Regions from separate parts of the Streptomyces misionensis genome, predicted to be linked through region 1. Evidence: predicted binding sites of a transcription regulator. Region 1 holds the regulator's gene; the other holds the start of a gene.
The links. Region 1 encodes HrcA, which represses chaperone genes, less so after heat shock. Its sites were predicted from a motif close to TTNGCACTCNGNNNNNCNGAGTGCNAA; they were not measured.

Region 1 (8,372 bases):
CCAGAAGTTGTCCCGCATGATGCGGCCCGTCTCCTCGTACATCTGCCGCCATTCCGCGGCGGGGTCGATCGTCTGCCGGATGCGGCCGAGGTCGACGGTGATGTTGGAGTCGCTGTCCTCGTCGGCGGAGGCGCGCCGGTCGCTGGGGACGACCTTCAGCTTGCCGTCGGTCCACAGCAGCACCCGCTTGCCGTCGCCGCTGACCTCGATCCGGTCGGCGTCCGCGGCCAGGTGCTCCAGGCGCTGCTGGACGAGGTCGTAGCGCTCCAGCTCGGTGTGCGGGTCGGGGTCGTCGGGGGTGGCGCGGGAGGCGCCGAGGACGCCGTGCAGCGGGTGCCGCAGCCAGAGCACGCCGTCCTTGGCGGCGCGCAGGTGGGAGTAGCGGGCGGCCTCCACCGGGAAGGGCACGATGCGGTCGGCGAGCCCGTCGAGGTCGATCCGGGTGGTGGGCACGCCCTCGCTGTCCGGGGTCTCCTCCTTGTCGGAGGTCTCGAAGGGGCGGCCGTGGCGCTGCGGTCCGAACGGGGACGGGGTGGTGGCGGCGAGGGTGATCAGGTAGGGGCGGGTGCCCTCCACGAAGGCCAGGTCGAAGGCGTGCTCGTCGTAGACCGGGTCGAAGGAGCGGTTGGAGAGGAAGGCGAGGTGCCTGCCGTCCAGGGTGAAGGCGGGCGCGTGGTCCCGGAAGCGCAGCGGGGTGGCCTCGCTGACGGTCAGGTCGGTGGTGTGGGCGAGGCGCAGCTGGCTCAGCGGGCGCGGGCCGGGGTGGCTCCAGGCGAGCCAGGCGGAGTCGGGCGAGAAGGTCAGGTCGCGTACGTCGCCGTCCTCGCTGCGGTCGACCTCGCGGACCTCGCCGGTCTCCCGCTCGACCAGCAGCAGCCGGCCGTCGTGGGAGGCGACGGCGGCGCGGCTGCCGTCGGGCGCCATGGCGAGTGCGAGGACCCGGCCGAGCCGTCCGGCGGCCAGCCGGCGCGGGGTGGCGCCGAGGGCGAGGCCGGTGGCGGGCGCGAACTCCAGGGCGTCCTCGCCCTCGGCGTCGGTCACCCACACCACCCATTCCTCGCCGTCGGCGCGGAAGGTGCGGGGCAGCCGGGCGCGGACGCCGGGTTCGGCGGCGAGCGCGCGCACCGGCCCGGCGCGGTGGGTGACCCAGTGGACGGTGCCGCGCACGGCGACCGCGCTGCCCCGGGCGGTGTGGTCGGGCGCGGCCGAGCCGAACCAGCGGGAGGTGCCCGTCTGGAAGGGCTGGAGGTCCACGCGGGGGCCGCCGAGGCGGATGTCCAGGGGGCGCGGGGCGGCGCCGTCGAGGTCGTCCAGCAGCCAGAGCCGGCCGGCGCTGGAGTAGACGACGCGGGTGCCGTCGGTGGTGGCGTGGCGGGCGTAGAAGCCGTCGAGCGGCGAGTGGCGGCGCAGGTCGGAGCCGTCGGCGCGGGAGGAGTACACGGCGCCGGTGCCCTCGTGGTCGCTGAGGAAGGCGATGCGGTCGCCGACCCAGCCGGGGTGTTCGATGTTCCCGTCCAGTTCCTCGTGCAGCCGGACGAACTCCCCGGTTCCCTCCCGGTCGATCCACAACTTGCCTGCGGTGCCGCCCCGGTAGCGCTTCCACCAGGCGGCCTCGCGGCCCATGGGGGCGGACAGCAGCACGGTGTGCGGGCCGAACGCGACGTCGCCGACCGGGCCGTAGGGCAGGGTGGCGGCGGGTCCGCCGTCGAGCGGGACGGCGCGGGCCCAGGTGCGGCGCAGGCTGGGCTGACCGGCGGTGCTCAGCGCGAGGACCTGTCCCCCGGGGGTCCAGCCGCGCACCTGGGTCCGCGAACTGCCCCAGTGGGTCAGGCGCTTGGCGGGTCCGCCCTCGACGGGGGCGATGTGCACCTCGCGGGCGCCGTCGCGGGTGGAGGTCCAGGCGAGGGTGGTGCCGTCGGGCGAGATGCGGGGGTGGTCCACGGGCACGTTGTCCGCGCTGACCCGCCAGGCGCGGCCCCCGTCGAGGGGGGCCAGCCAGACGTCGTCCTCGGCGACGAAGGTCACCAAGTCGCCGTGCAGGTGCGGGAATCGGAGGTAGCCGGAGGTTCCTGTCGAAGCGCCCTGAGTCACCCCGTCACCATACGCAGCGGACGCCGTTCGCGGGTCCTTTTCCGATCACTTGCCCTGGGCCGGCGGGCAGGCGGGATCACCCGTGCACCAGACGGTGCGGGTGACGGTGACCGTCACGACGGGACGCGGGACGGCGGGGGCGTACGACGGCCGGTACGCCGGGCCGGGCGCGGCACCGCAGTCGCCGAGCCCGCTGACGTGGAACACCTGTCTGCCGCCCACCCTGGCCCGCAGGTCCCCGCGTACGCAGACGCCGTCGACGGCCCTGGTCACCTCTCCGTTGACGGTGATCCTGCGGCGGTCCCTGGTCTCGCCCTGGCAGTCGACGGCGACCACGGCGCTCGCGCCCGGCGCGGACGCCGCCACCGCGGCACCGCCGCCCCGGTCGCCGCCGCAGGTCAGCCAGCCGACGTCGACGTGCTGCCGGGTCAGCTCCGCGGTCGCCGTGCCGTCGGTGGTGTAGGCGACGGTCGCCGGCCCGAGCTGATCGGGCTCGCAGGCCACCAGGGCGCCCGCGCCCGCGAGCACGAGCCCGGCGACGCCGAGCACCCGGCGCCGGGCCCGGGTCCACATGAATGCCCCCATGCACGGCAGACTGCCACCGCGCACGGCCGCGCCGGAAGCCTGCGCCCGATCACTCACCCGTTCGGCGGCCCGCGCCCCGGACCGGGCCCCGGCCGGTCACGGCGCCCTGGGCGTCAGCCGCGCAGCAGCAGCCACTCCTGGAGTTCGACCAGGTTGCCCTCGGGGTCCTTGAGGTGGGCCACGCGCATGCGGTCGGTCATCGGGGCGGGGCCGTGCAGGAGGGTGGCGCCCCGGGCGGCGAGACCGGCGCAGTAGGCGTCGAGGTCGTCCACCCGCAGCACCACCAGGGAACGGTGGCCCGTCGCGGCACCGGCCAGTTCGGGCAGCACCCCGGCCATCATGGCGCGGTCCTGGAGGGCGATGCCCGCCGAGCCGGTGTGCGGGCTGAACTTCTCGTACGGCCCCTCGCTCGCGCCGGACTGCGGCTTGAGGCCGAGGACGTCGGCGTAGAAGCGGTAGCAGGCGGCGAAGTCGGTGACCAGCAGGCGTACTTGGGCCAGTTCCACGGAGTCTCCCGGATGAGGTTCAGGACCAGCGGCCGGTGCGTCCCAGCAGCAGGGCCGCCGCGGCGGTACCGGCGGTGGAGGTGCGCAGCACGCTGGGGCCCAGCACGTACGCCTTCGCGCCCGCCTCCTCGAACAGCGCCAACTCGTCGCGGGAGACGCCCCCTTCGGGGCCGACGACCAGTACGATCTCGCCCCGCGCGGGCAGCTCGGCCGTGGCCAGCGGCTCGCTGACGTGCTCGAAGTCGGAGTGCAGCACCCCGGCGAAGTCCGCGTCGGCGAGCAGCGCGGCCACCTGCTTGGTCGTCGCCGCGTCCGCGACCTCGGGGAAGCGCACCCGCCGGGACTGCTTGCCGGCCTCGCGGGCGGTGGCCCGCCACTTGCCGAGCGCCTTGAGGCCCCGGTCGCCCTTCCACTGCGTGATGCACCGGGCGGCCTGCCACGGCACGATCGCGTCGACGCCGACCTCGGTCATCGTCTCGACGGCCAGCTCGCCCCGGTCGCCCTTGGGCAGGGCCTGGACGACGGTGATCCGGGGGTTCGGCGCGGCCTCCTCGCCGATCCCGCTCATGTGGACGACCAGCCGGTCCTTGCCCTCGCTGCCGATCACCTCGCACACCGCGTAGCGCCCGGCGCCGTCGGTGAGCACGACCTCCTCGCCGGGCTGGAGCCGCTTCACGGAGACCGCGTGCCGGCCCTCGGGACCGTCCAGCACGTACCGGCCGCCGTCCGCGTCGAAGTCGGGGACGACGAAGACGGGGGCGGTCACCGGGCACCGTCCTTCGCCAACGCGGCGCGGGCCTCGGCGAGTTCGTCCGCGAGCACCTCGACCAGCCGTCCGGCGGGCAGGTCCCGGGCCAGCCGGTGGCCCTGGCCCGCCCACAGCGCCATGCCCTGCGCGTCCCCGGCCCTGGCGGCGGCCTTGCGCAGCGGGGAGGTGAGGTGGTGGACCTCGGGGTAGGCGGCGGGCGCGTACGGGCCGTGCTCGCGCAGGAAGCGGTTGACCAGTCCGCGTGCCGGGCGCCCGGAGAACGCGCGGGTCAGCTCGGTGCGCGCGAACAGCGGGTTGGTCAGCGCCTCCTTGTGCACGGCGGGGGCGCCGGACTCGGGGGTGGCGAGGAAGGCGGTGCCCAGCTGGGCCGCGCTCGCGCCCGCCGCGAGGACGGCGGCGATCTGGCTGCCGCGCATGATGCCGCCCGCGGCGACGACCGGGATGCCCACGGCCTCGCGGATCTGGGCGACCAGCGACAGCAGTCCGATGCCGGTGCCGTCGTTCTCCGCGATGTCCCGGTGGGTGCCCTGGTGGCCGCCGGCCTCCACGCCCTGGGCGATCACCGCGTCCGCTCCGGCCCGCTCCACCGCGAGGGCCTCCTCGGCGGTGGTGGCGGTGACCAGCGTGACCGTGCCGGCCCGCCGCAGCCGCTCCAGCGCCTCGGGGCTCGGCACACCGAAGTGGAAGGAGACCGCGGGTACCGGGTCGTCCAGGAGCACGGCGAGCTTGGCGTCGTAGCCGTCGTCGCGGCCGCCGTCCGGATCGCCCAGCTCGGTCTCGTACCAGGCGGCCTCGCCGGCGAGCTGATGGGCGTAGACCTCCACCGCGCCGCTCTCCGCGTGCTCCGGCTGCGGCATGAACACGTTGACGCCGAAGGGGCGGTCGGTGAGTCCCCGCAGCCGCTTGATCTCCTGGTACATGCCGTCGGCGGTCTTGTACCCGGCGGCCAGGAACCCGAGCCCACCGGCCCCGGACACCGCGGCGGCGAGCTCCGGCACGGAGACGCCGCCCGCCATGGGTGCCTGCACGATCGGGTGAGGGAGAAGATCGGTCAGTGCGGAGGACATGACCGCATGGTGTCACGTCCTCCGAACAAGTCCGAATCGGGAGTCCGCATCGGCATATTCCACTCCGCTCCCGGTCAGCGCGCCGCGGACGTCCACCGCCACGGCTCGGTCAGCGCCCGTTGAACGCGTCCTTCAGCCGCGAGAACAGACCCTGCTGCCCGGGCTGGCTGTGCCCGCCCGGGGGACGACCCCCGGACCCCCGGCCACGGCTCCGGTCAGCGGCGTCAGCGCCCGTTGAACGCGTCCTTCAGCCGCGAGAACAGACCCTGCTGCCCCGGTTGGAACTGGCCCTGGGGGCGTTCCTCGCCGCGCAGCTTGGAGAGTTCGCGCAGCAGGCGCTCCTGTTCGGGGTCCAGCTTGGTCGGCGTCTGGACCTCGACGTGGACGACCAGGTCGCCCCGGCCGCCGCCGCGCAGATGCGTGACGCCCCGGTTGTGCAGCGGGATCGACTGGCCGGACTGGGTGCCGGGCCGGATGTCGACCTCCTCCAGGCCGTCCAGCGTCTCCAGCGGCACCTTGGTGCCGAGGGCCGCCGCGGTCATCGGGATCGTCACCGTGCAGTGCAGATCGTCGCCGCGGCGCTGGAAGGTGCTGTGCGGCAGCTCGTGGATCTCGACGTACAGGTCGCCGGCCGGACCGCCGCCGGGGCCGACCTCGCCCTCGCCCGCGAGCTGGATCCGCGTGCCGTTGTCGACACCGGCCGGGATCTTCACCGTCAGCGTGCGCCGCGAGCGGACGCGGCCGTCGCCGGCGCACTCCGGGCACGGGGTCGGCACCACGGTGCCGAAGCCCTGGCACTGGGGGCACGGCCGCGAGGTCATGACCTGGCCCAGGAAGGACCGGGTGACCTGCGAGACCTCGCCGCGGCCGCGGCACATGTCACACGTCTGCGCGGACGTGCCCGGAGCCGCGCCCTCGCCGTTGCAGGTGTTGCAGACGACCGCGGTGTCGACCTGGATCTCCTTGGTGGTCCCGAAGGCCGCCTCGTCCAGCTCCACCTCGATCCGGATCATCGCGTCCTGGCCGCGCCGGGTGCGCGAGCGCGGCCCGCGCTGCGACGCCGTGCCGAAGAACGCGTCCATGATGTCGGAGAAGTTGCCGAAGCCACCGGCCCCGAAGCCGCCCGCGCCGGCGCCGCCGGACTGCGAGAGGGGATCTCCGCCGAGGTCGTAGACCTGCTTCTTCTGCGGGTCCGACAGCACCTCGTAAGCGGCGTTGATCTCCTTGAACCGCTCCTGGGTCTTCGGATCGGGGTTGACGTCCGGGTGCAGCTCGCGCGCGAGCCGGCGGAACGCCTTCTTGATCTCATCCTGCGACGCGTCGCGGCGCACGCCGAGAACGGCGTAGTAGTCCGTGGCCACTTACGACTCCGCCAGGATCTGTCCGACGTACCGTGCCACTGCGCGTACCGCTCCCATCGTTCCCGGGTAGTCCATGCGGGTCGGTCCGACCACGCCGAGCTTGGCAACCGCCTCGCCGCCCGAACCGTAGCCCACCGACACCACGGAGGTTGAGTTGAGTCCTTCGTGGGCGATCTCGTGCCCGATGCGCACGGTCATGCCCGGATCCTTCGCCTCGCCGAGGAGCTTGAGGAGCACGACCTGCTCCTCCAGCGCCTCCAGGACGGGCCGGATCGTGAGGGGGAAGTCGTGTCCGAAACGGGTGAGATTGGCGGTGCCGCCGATCATCAGCCGCTCCTCGTTCTCCTCGACCAGTGTCTCCAGAAGAGTGGAGAGCACCGTGGAGACCGTACCCCGATCCTCGGGTTCGAAGGCGTCCGGCAGGTCCTCGACCAGTGTCGGCACGTCCGCGAACCGGCGGCCCGCGACCCGGCTGTTCAACCGCGCGCGCAGATCCGCCAGGGACGCCTCGCCGAACGGCGCCGGGCAGTCCACCATCCGCTGCTCGACCCGGCCGGTGTCCGTGATCAGCACCAGCATCACGCGCGCCGGGGCGAGCGCGAGCAGTTCCACGTGCCGCACGGTGGACCGGGTCAGGGAGGGGTACTGCACGACGGCGACCTGCCGGGTCAGCTGCGCGAGCAGCCGTACCGTGCGCGCCACCACGTCGTCGAGGTCGACGGCGCCGTCCAGGAAGTTCTGGATCGCGCGCCGCTCGGGCGCGGTCATCGGCTTGACGCCGGCGAGCTTGTCGACGAACAGCCGGTAGCCCTTGTCGGTGGGGATGCGCCCCGCGCTGGTGTGCGGCTGGGCGATGAACCCCTCGTCCTCCAGGGCCGCCATGTCGTTGCGCACGGTGGCCGGGGAGACGCCGAGGTTGTGCCGCTCGGTCAGGGCCTTCGACCCGACCGGCTCCTCGGTGCCGACGTAGTCCTGGACGATGGCGCGCAACACCTGAAGCCTGCGTTCACTCAGCATTCGCGCGCACCTCCAGCACGTCGTCCCCTTGTGTCCCTCGGTTCGGGCGCCTGGCACTCTTCGCGTGCGAGTGCCAGCGTTCCCCGGCCCAGTGTACGGCCGTGGGGTACGCACCGGGCAAGGTCGGTGCCCCCGTGACCGCTCGTGGGGCTAGCGTCGCGGTATGACGGTGACTTGGGAAGAGCGGGGATGGGAGCGGCTGACCACGGGGGTCGGACGGTGCCGCCTGCCGGGCTGGGACTGCACGGCGGGGCTGGTCCTGGGCGCGGACACGGCGCTGATGGTGGACGCCGGGTCGAGCCTGGGCGAGGGGGCGCGGCTGCGGGCGGCGGCGGAGGAACTGGCGGGCGGCCGTGTGACCCATCTCGCGCTGACCCACGCCCATTTCGACCACGTCTTCGGCGCCGCCGCGTTCGCGGGGGCGGCGGTGTACGCGGCGGTGGGCGCGGAGGCGGTGCTCGCCGGCGAGCGCGACGCGCTGCGCCACGACGCCGTCCACCACGGGCTGCCGGCGGCGGACGCGGAGGAGGCGGCGCTGGCGCTGGTCCCGCCGCGGCACCTGGTCTCCGGGGAGCGCACCCTGGACCTCGGCGGGGGCCGCCAGGTGCTGCTGGCCAACGTCGGCCCCGGCCACACCGCCCACGACCTGGTGGTCCTGGTGCCGGGCGAGCGAGAGGTGGTGTTCTGCGGCGACCTGGTCGAGGAGTCCGGCGAGCCCCAGGCGGGCCCGGACGCCGTACCGTCCCGCTGGCCGGCCGCGCTGGACCGGCTGCTGGCGCTGGGCGGCGAGGACGCGCTGTACGTGCCCGGTCACGGAGCGGTGGTGGACGCGGCCTTCGTGCGGCGCCAACGGGACGCCCTGGCCGCGCGTTTCGGCGTGTCGTGAGCGCCCGCCCCGCTCTTCTCCTATCGTCATCCGAATGCGCCAGTACTCCCCCGACCTCACCCCGCCCTGGAAGAAGTCCCAGCCGGTGCC
Region 2 (8,372 bases), 880 kb from region 1:
CCGATGCGCTCGGCGGCCGCGGCGGCCTCGGCGAACGCGCCGATGACGTCGTCGAGGTCCTGCCGGGTCATCGCCTTGCCCTGGCCCTCGGTGCCGTCCAGGCGGATGCCGGAGGGGCCGATGGCGGGCGCGTCGGCGAACGGCGGCTCGCCCTGCTTGCGCACCATGCCGATGTGCCACAGCTGCGGGACGATGGTGCCGCCCGCGGCGTGCACGTCCTCGGCGACCTTCGCCCAGCCCGCGAGCTCCTGCTCGCCGGAGAACCGCGGGATCCGGTCGCTCTGCCCGGCCGACTCGTGGCCCACGTAGGTGCCCTCGGTGACGATCAGGCCGACGCCGGCGGCGGCGCGGCGCGCGTAGTACGAGCGCACGTCCTCGCCGGGGACGCCACCGGGGGAGAACATCCGGGTCATCGGCGCCATCGCGATCCGGTTGGGGACGGTGAGGCCGTTGAGGGTGACGGGGCGGGAGAGGATCTGGGCCGCGCGGGAGGCGGCGGACGTGTCGACGGTCACGTGGGGGACTCCTAGAGCTTCTGACCAACCGGTATGTGAACGTGCATTGTTGTAGACCCTTAAGTAAGCGGTCGCGCGACGGCCCGCATTCCCCCGTCGGCGGGCGCATGTTGTGAGCCCGGACACGCCCGAGGGCGGCACCCCCTGTCGTCCGACAGGAAGTGCCGCCCTCGGCAGGAAGCCCGATCGGCGAAGGCCGATCAGAAGTCCATGTCACCGCCCGGCATGCCGCCCGGAGCGGCCGCGGCGGCCTTCTCCGGCTTGTCGGCGATGACGGCCTCGGTGGTGAGGAACAGCGCGGCGATGGAGGCGGCGTTCTGCAGCGCGGAACGGGTCACCTTCGCCGGGTCGATGATGCCCTCGGCGACCAGGTCGACGTACTCGCCGGTCGCGGCGTTCAGGCCGTGGCCCGGGGTCAGGTTGCGCACCTTCTCCACCACGACACCGCCCTCGAGGCCGGCGTTGACGGCGATCTGCTTCAGCGGGGCCTCCAGGGCGATGCGCACGGCGTTGGCGCCGGTCGCCTCGTCACCCTCCAGCTCCAGCTTCTCGAAGACCTGGGAGGCCTGGAGCAGGGCCACGCCACCACCGGCGACGATGCCCTCCTCGACGGCCGCCTTGGCGTTGCGCACGGCGTCCTCGATGCGGTGCTTGCGCTCCTTGAGCTCCACCTCGGTGGCGGCACCGGCCTTGATGACCGCGACGCCGCCCGCGAGCTTGGCCAGGCGCTCCTGGAGCTTCTCGCGGTCGTAGTCGGAGTCGCTGTTCTCGATCTCGGCGCGGATCTGGTTGACGCGGCCGTTGACCTGCTCGGAGGAGCCGGCACCGTCGACGATGGTGGTCTCGTCCTTGGTGATGACGACCTTGCGGGCGCGGCCCAGGAGGTCCAGGGTCGCGTTCTCCAGCTTGAGGCCGACCTCCTCGGAGATGACCTCGCCGCCCGTGAGGATGGCGATGTCGCCGAGCATGGCCTTGCGGCGGTCGCCGAAGCCCGGGGCCTTGACGGCGACGGACTTGAAGGTGCCGCGGATCTTGTTGACGACCAGGGTCGACAGGGCCTCGCCCTCGACGTCCTCGGCGATGATCAGCAGCGGCTTGCCCGACTGCATGACCTTCTCCAGGAGCGGGAGCAGGTCCTTGACGGAGCCGATCTTGGAGTTCGCGATGAGGATGTACGGGTCCTCGAGCGACGCCTCCATGCGCTCCATGTCGGTCGCGAAGTAGGCGGAGATGTAGCCCTTGTCGAAGCGCATGCCCTCGGTGAGCTCCAGCTCCAGACCGAAGGTGTTGCTCTCCTCGACGGTGATGACGCCTTCCTTGCCGACCTTGTCCATGGCCTCGGCGATCAGCTCGCCGATCTGGGTGTCGGCGGCGGAGATGGACGCGGTGGAGGCGATCTGCTCCTTGGTCTCGACGTCCTTCGCCTGCTCCAGGAGGGCGGCGGAGACGGCCTCGACGGCCTTCTCGATACCGCGCTTCAGAGCCATCGGGTTGGCGCCGGCGGCGACGTTGCGCAGGCCTTCCTTGACCAGGGCCTGGGCGAGCACGGTCGCGGTGGTCGTACCGTCACCGGCGACGTCGTCCGTCTTCTTGGCGACTTCCTTGACCAGCTCGGCGCCGATCTTCTCGTACGGGTCCTCGAGCTCGATCTCCTTGGCGATGGAGACACCATCGTTGGTGATCGTGGGGGCGCCCCACTTCTTCTCGAGGACGACGTTGCGACCCTTGGGGCCGAGCGTCACCTTGACGGCGTCCGCGAGCTGGTTCATGCCGCGCTCGAGGCCGCGCCGCGCCTCCTCGTCGAACGCGATGATCTTGGCCATGTGAAGTGGTCCCTCCAGGACTGGGGGTGATTCCTTCGGACCGCGCCCGCGCCCGCGACGGACGGCTCGCCGGCCTGCGGTTCCTTGCCCCACCTGGCCTGCGGGCCTCACCGACCCGGTCCTTCTTTGTCACTCTCACCTTCAGAGTGCTAACGCAATGATTAGCACTCGGCATGCCCGAGTGCAAGGTGCGCCCGCGTAGCGGGCTCGTCGAGGGGTGGCGGTCGGGTGACGGGCGGGCGCAGGCGCCTGCGCGGGTACGGGCCCGCCGTCAGCCCCGGGCGAACGCACCGGCCGGACATGCCGCAGGGCCCGCACCTCGTGCGAGGTGCGGGCCCTGCGGTCGAGAAACGTTCAGGCGGTGACGCGAACCATGTCGGCCTGCGGACCCTTCTGGCCCTGCGAGATCTCGAACTCGACCCGCTGGCCCTCCTCCAGGGTGCGGTAGCCGTCCATCTGAATGGCGCTGTAGTGGACGAAGACGTCCGCACCACCGTCGACCGCGATGAAGCCGTACCCCTTCTCCGCGTTGAACCACTTGACGGTGCCCTGAGCCATGCCTAACTCCCCTATTACTGGCCCTTGCACAGATCCACACTTCGCGGACCCGGGTCAGACCTCACCCCCCAATCGGTCGGGGGCGTGCGCCGGAACGCGTCGACCGCGGCTGAATGTATCTGTCCAACTGCCGTCTGCAACAGGTCAATTGGACGAGAATTCTGGACGCGACCGATCCGGAATGTGGGGAGAATTCACCAGAGTTCAGGGCAAGTCGGGCCCCTGAAAACAACACAAAAGCCGCGGAAAACCCGTGCACTTTGGCTACTTCTTATCGGGCTCGCGGTGAGGAATCGAGGGCTTCCCCTCGGTGATCCGGGGCGTGTTCCCCAACTGTACCGCGCTCAATCACACAGAATTGCCCCCTCCGCTTCTCTCACGGAGAGGGCAATCCGATGAACCTTCCGTAACCGTCCTTACCGAAGGTAATGATCGGTCATTCGGTCAGCAGCCGCCGGCGACCGCCGGGATGATCGAGATGCCCGCGCCGTCCGGGGTGACGGTCTGCAGGCCCTGCTCGAAGCGGACGTCGTCGTCGTTGACGTAGACGTTCACGAACCGGCGCAGCTTGCCCTGGTCGTCCAGGACGCGGGCGGCGATCCCGGTGTGGTTCTTCTCCAGGTCCTCGATGACCTCGGCGAGGGTGGCGCCCTCGGCGGCGACCTCGGCCCGGCCGCCGGTGTAGGTGCGCAGGATGGTGGGGATGCGAACGGTCACGCTCATGCGAGGCCAGCCTCTCGGAAGGAGTCCAGGGTCGGGCGGATGGTGGCGGTCAGGCCGGTGCCGGCCACCGCGTCGAGGGTCTTCAGACCGTCGCCGGTGTTGAGGACGACGGTGGTCTTCGCCGGGTCGAGGATCCCGCTGTCGATCAACTTCTTCGTCACGCCGACGGTCACGCCGCCCGCGGTCTCGGCGAAGATGCCCTCGGTCCGGGCCAGCAGCTTGATCGCGGCGACGACCTGCTCGTCCGTGACGTCCTCCACGGCGCCGCCGGTGCGCCGGGCGATGTCCAGGACGTAGGGCCCGTCGGCCGGGTTGCCGATGGCGAGCGACTTGGCGATGGTGTCCGGCTTCTGCGGCCGCACCACGTCGTGGCCCGCCTTGAAGGCGGTCGACACCGGCGAGCAGCCCTCGGCCTGGGCGCCGAAGATCTTGTACGGCCGGTCCTCCACGAGCCCCAGCCTGATCAGCTCCTGGAGCCCCTTGTCGATCTTGGTGAGCTGGGAGCCGGAGGCGATCGGGACCACGATCTGGTCGGGCAGCCGCCAGCCGAGCTGCTCGCAGATCTCGTACGCCAGGGTCTTGGAGCCCTCCGCGTAGTAGGGGCGCAGATTGACGTTGACGAAGCCCCAGCCCTCGCCGGCCGGGTCGCCGATCAGCTCGGAGCAGAAGCGGTTCACGTCGTCGTAGTTGCCCTCGATGCCGACCAGCTCGCCGCCGTAGACCGCGGCCATGACGACCTTGCCCTGCTCCAGGTCGTGCGGGATGAACACGCAGGAGCGCAGGCCGGCGCGGGCGGCGGCGGCGCCGACGGCGCCGGCCAGGTTGCCGGTGGAGGAGCAGGACAGGGTGGTGAAGCCGAAGGCGCGCGCGGCCTCCAGTGCCTGGGCGACCACCCGGTCCTTGAAGGAGTGGGTCGGGTTGCCGGAGTCGTCCTTGACGTACAGGCCGCCGGTGACGCCGAGTTCGCGGGCGAGGTTGTCGGCCTTGACGAGCTTGGTCCAGCCGGGGTTGATGTTCGGCTTGTCGGCCACGTCCGCCGGGACGGGCAGCAGCGGGGCGTAGCGCCAGATGTTGGCGGGGCCGCTTTCGATGCGCGCCCGCAGTTCCTCGGTGTCGTAGCCGGAGAAGTCGTAGGCGATCTCCAGCGGCCCGAAACACTCCTCGCAGGCGAAGACCGGGCCGAGCGGGACACGGTGGCCGCATTCCCGACAGCTCAGGGCGGCGGCGGGGCCGAGGTCGACGGTGGAACTGCCGGTGGAGGCAACTGTCTGCACAGCCATGGGAGGCGAGGCCCTTTCTCCTCATCTTCCTCGCGACGCATCTCGCCGCGAGACGGATTTGGCACCTTCCCTAGCCGGGAGCCTCGCTGTTCGAAGAACGAGACCGGCTGGAGGGTTGCCGGGGCTTCATCGGGCCGTGTCCCTCTGCCCCTCTGGATGAGCGGTATTCGGTTGTGTATGCGGTTGTCGGCGCGCGTGGACCCCCGACATGCGATGGTCATCGGCGTTGTTCAAGACTGTAACCGAAGGCCTGGACAGTTGAGATAGTCGTCCGTACCGCGAGACAACCGTGAGGAGCCCGGGACCGTGCTGGAAGAAGTCGAGCGCTGGCTGAGCGACCGCTCCTGGTCCGTGCACGATCGGCCGATGCACCAGCTCCTGGCGGCCAAGCAGCGCACCGGCCAGGCGGTCAGCGTGGTCCTGCCCGCGCTCAACGAGGAGGAGACCGTCGGCGAGATCGTCGCCGTGATCCGGCGCGAGCTGGTGGAGCGGGTCCCGCTGGTCGACGAGGTGCTGGTGATCGACTCCGGGTCCACCGACCGCACCTCCGAGGTGGCGGCCGCGGCGGGCGCGCGGGTGGTGCACCGCGACGCGATCCTGCCCCGGATACCCGCCGTACCGGGCAAGGGCGAGGTGCTGTGGCGCTCGCTGCTCGTCGCCGGCGGGGACGTCGTCTGCTTCGTCGACGCGGACCTGCGGGAGTTCTCGGCCGACTTCGTCACCGGGATCGTCGGCCCGCTGCTCACCGAACCGGACGTGCAGCTGGTCAAGGCGATGTACGACCGGCCGCTCGCCGGGTCGGCGGGGCAGGGCGGCCGGGTCACCGAGCTGATGGCGCGCCCGCTGCTGAACATGCACTGGCCGCAGCTGGCCGGGTTCGTGCAACCGCTGGGCGGGGAGTACGCGGCCCGGCGCTCGCTGCTGGAGCGGCTGCCGTTCCCGGTGGGGTACGGGGTGGAGCTGGGCATGCTGGTGGACGCGCTGCACCTGGTGGGCCTGGACGCGCTGGCCCAGGTGGACGTGGGGGTGCGCAAGCACCGGCACCAGGACGGGCAGGCGCTCGGCCGGATGGCGGCGGCCATCTACCGCACCGCCCAGCTGCGGCTGGCCCGGGGCCATCTGGTGCGGCCCTCGCTCACCCAGTTCGAGCGGGGGGTGGCGGGCTTCGAGCCGCGCACCTACTCGGTGGACACCGAGGAGCGCCCGCCGATGACCGAGATCGCCGAGTACGCCCACCGCCGGGTGGCGTGAAACCGGAGGTACGGCTGTTCAGGGCCGCTTTCGGGGACGGTCCGTACGTTTGAGTGTTTCCGGGCCGGGCTAGGTTGAGGACCATGGCTTCCACGCACGGTGCTGAGGTGCTGGTCGCGTCCAATCGCGGCCCGGTTTCGTACACGGTCGGCGAGGACGGGGCGCTGCGTCCCAGGCGGGGCGGCGGCGGTCTGGTCTCGGGCCTTTCGGCCATCGGGCCGGAGGCGAACGCGGTGTGGGTGTGCGCCGCGCTGGGCGACGGCGACCGGGCGGCCGCCCGGCGCGCGGACGGCGGGCTGCTGCCGGTCGCGGACACCGGCGGGCAGCGGGTGCGGATGCTGGACATCGACGCGGAGGTCTTCGCCGACGCGTACAACGGCATCGCCAACTCGGTGCTCTGGTTCGTGCACCACATGCTCTACCAGACGCCGCTGGAGCCCGTCTTCGACGCCGGGTTCCGGCGGCAGTGGGCGGCGTACGAGGCCTACAACCGGGCGTTCGCCGAGGCGCTGGCCCAGGAGGCGGCCGAGGGTGCGGCGGTGCTGATCCAGGACTACCACCTGGCGCTCGCCCCGCGGATGCTCCGCCGGCTCCGCCCCGACCTGCGCATCGGCCACTTCTCGCACACGCCGTGGGCCCCGGCGGAGTACTTCCGGCTGCTGCCGGACGACATCGCGGCCGAGCTGCTGACCGGCATCCTGGGCGCGGACCGGGCGGCGTTCCTCACGCGGCGGTGGGCGGACGCGTTCACCGAGTGCTGCCACGCGGTGCTCGGGCCCGGGATTCCCACCGGCACCCGGATCGGGGTGCACGGGCTCGGCGCGGACGCCGACTTCCTGCGCGCGCGGTCGCACGAGGCGGACGTGGACGAGCGGATGGCGGCGCTGCGGGCGGAGATCGGCGAGGGCCGCCGGACGATCGTCCGGGTGGACCGCACCGAGCTGTCCAAGAACATCGTGCGCGGGCTGCTGGCGTACCGGCAGCTGCTGGACGCGCACCCCGAGTGGCGCGAGCGGGTCGTCCATGTGGCGTTCGCGTACCCGTCCCGGCAGGACCTGGCCGTCTACCGGGAGTACACGCAACAGGTGCGACGGGTCGCCGAGGAGATCAACGAGCGCTACGGCACGGACGGTTGGACGCCGGTGGTGCTCCATGTGAAGGACGACTTCGCCCGCTCGCTGGCCGCGTACCGGCTCGCCGACGTGGCCCTGGTCAACCCCATCCGGGACGGCATGAACCTGGTCGCCAAGGAGGTGCCGGTCGTCTCCGACGAGGGCTGTGCGCTGGTGCTGTCCCGGGAGGCGGGGGCGTACGCGGAGCTGGGCGAGGACGCGCTGGTGGTGAACCCGTACGACATCACGGGCACGGCGCAGGCGCTGCACGCGGCGCTGAGCATGCCGGCCGGTGAGCGGGCGGAGCGGTCGAAGCGGCTGGCCGCGGCGGCCACGGCGCTGCCGCCGGCCCAGTGGTTCCTGGACCAGCTGCACGCCCTGACGGATCAGTCGAGCTGATCCGCCAGCGCCCCGAGGAGCCGTACGACGCCCTCGGGGCCGTCGACCACCAGGTCGGCCCTCTCGGCCAGTTCGGCGACCTCCGAGCTGCCGCTGCACACCAGCAGGCCGGGCAGGCCCTCGGAGCGGAGCTTCTCGATGGCGGCGAAGGCGGGGAGGTCGCCGAGGTCGTCGCCGGCGTAGAGGACGGACTCGGCGCCGGTCTCGCGGACGTACTCGCTCAGGGCGACGCCCTTGTCCATGCCGGGCGGGCGCAGTTCCAGCACCATCCGGCCGGGCTCGACGATCAGTCCGTGCCGGGTGGCGAGGTCGGTGAGGGGCCCGCGCAGCGCCTCGTAGGCGGCCTCCGGGTCCGCGGCGCGGCGGGTGTGCACCGCGACCGCGCGGCCCTTCTCCTCGATCCACGTGCCCTGCCAGGCGCCGGCCCGGTCGAGGACGCCGGGCAGTTCGGCGCGGACGGCGGCGACGCCGGGGTGCGGGGCGGGGGCGGAGACGGTGCCGGTGACGGCGTCCCAGCGCTCGGCGCCGTAGTGCCCGAGGACGGTGAGGTGGGCGAGGCCCGGGACGCCGGCGAAGCCGCCGTGGCGGACCGCTACGCCCGCGGGGCGGCCGGTGATCACGGCGACGTGGGCGACCTTGGGGGCGAGGGCGGCGAGCGCGGGGACGGCGTCCGGGTGGGCGCGGGCCTGTTCGGGATCGGCGACGATGGGG

Region 2: the regulator HrcA is predicted to act here: its motif matches at 2,500-2,526, upstream of groL (chaperonin GroEL).

The regions. Positions count from the first base shown of each region.
Region 1 covers NZ_FNTD01000004.1:2,819,624-2,827,995, forward strand. Annotated here, with positions in the region: gene BLW85_RS14505 (S41 family peptidase) at 1-2,091, opposite strand, end outside; gene BLW85_RS14510 (hypothetical protein) at 2,137-2,676, opposite strand; gene BLW85_RS14515 (VOC family protein) at 2,790-3,182, opposite strand; gene BLW85_RS14520 (16S rRNA (uracil(1498)-N(3))-methyltransferase) at 3,202-3,948, opposite strand; gene BLW85_RS14525 (nitronate monooxygenase) at 3,945-5,018, opposite strand; gene dnaJ (molecular chaperone DnaJ) at 5,243-6,379, opposite strand; gene hrcA (heat-inducible transcriptional repressor HrcA) at 6,380-7,396, opposite strand; gene BLW85_RS14540 (MBL fold metallo-hydrolase) at 7,560-8,282, shown strand; gene BLW85_RS14545 (DUF3097 domain-containing protein) at 8,317-8,372, shown strand, end outside.
Region 2 covers NZ_FNTD01000004.1:3,700,105-3,708,476, forward strand. Annotated here, with positions in the region: gene BLW85_RS18350 (NADH:flavin oxidoreductase) at 1-515, opposite strand, end outside; gene groL (chaperonin GroEL) at 716-2,338, opposite strand; gene BLW85_RS18360 (cold-shock protein) at 2,693-2,896, opposite strand; gene BLW85_RS18365 (MoaD/ThiS family protein) at 3,341-3,619, opposite strand; gene thrC (threonine synthase) at 3,616-4,899, opposite strand; SAM riboswitch class I at 4,918-5,062, opposite strand; gene BLW85_RS18375 (glucosyl-3-phosphoglycerate synthase) at 5,206-6,150, shown strand; gene BLW85_RS18380 (alpha,alpha-trehalose-phosphate synthase (UDP-forming)) at 6,234-7,661, shown strand; gene otsB (trehalose-phosphatase) at 7,649-8,372, opposite strand, start outside.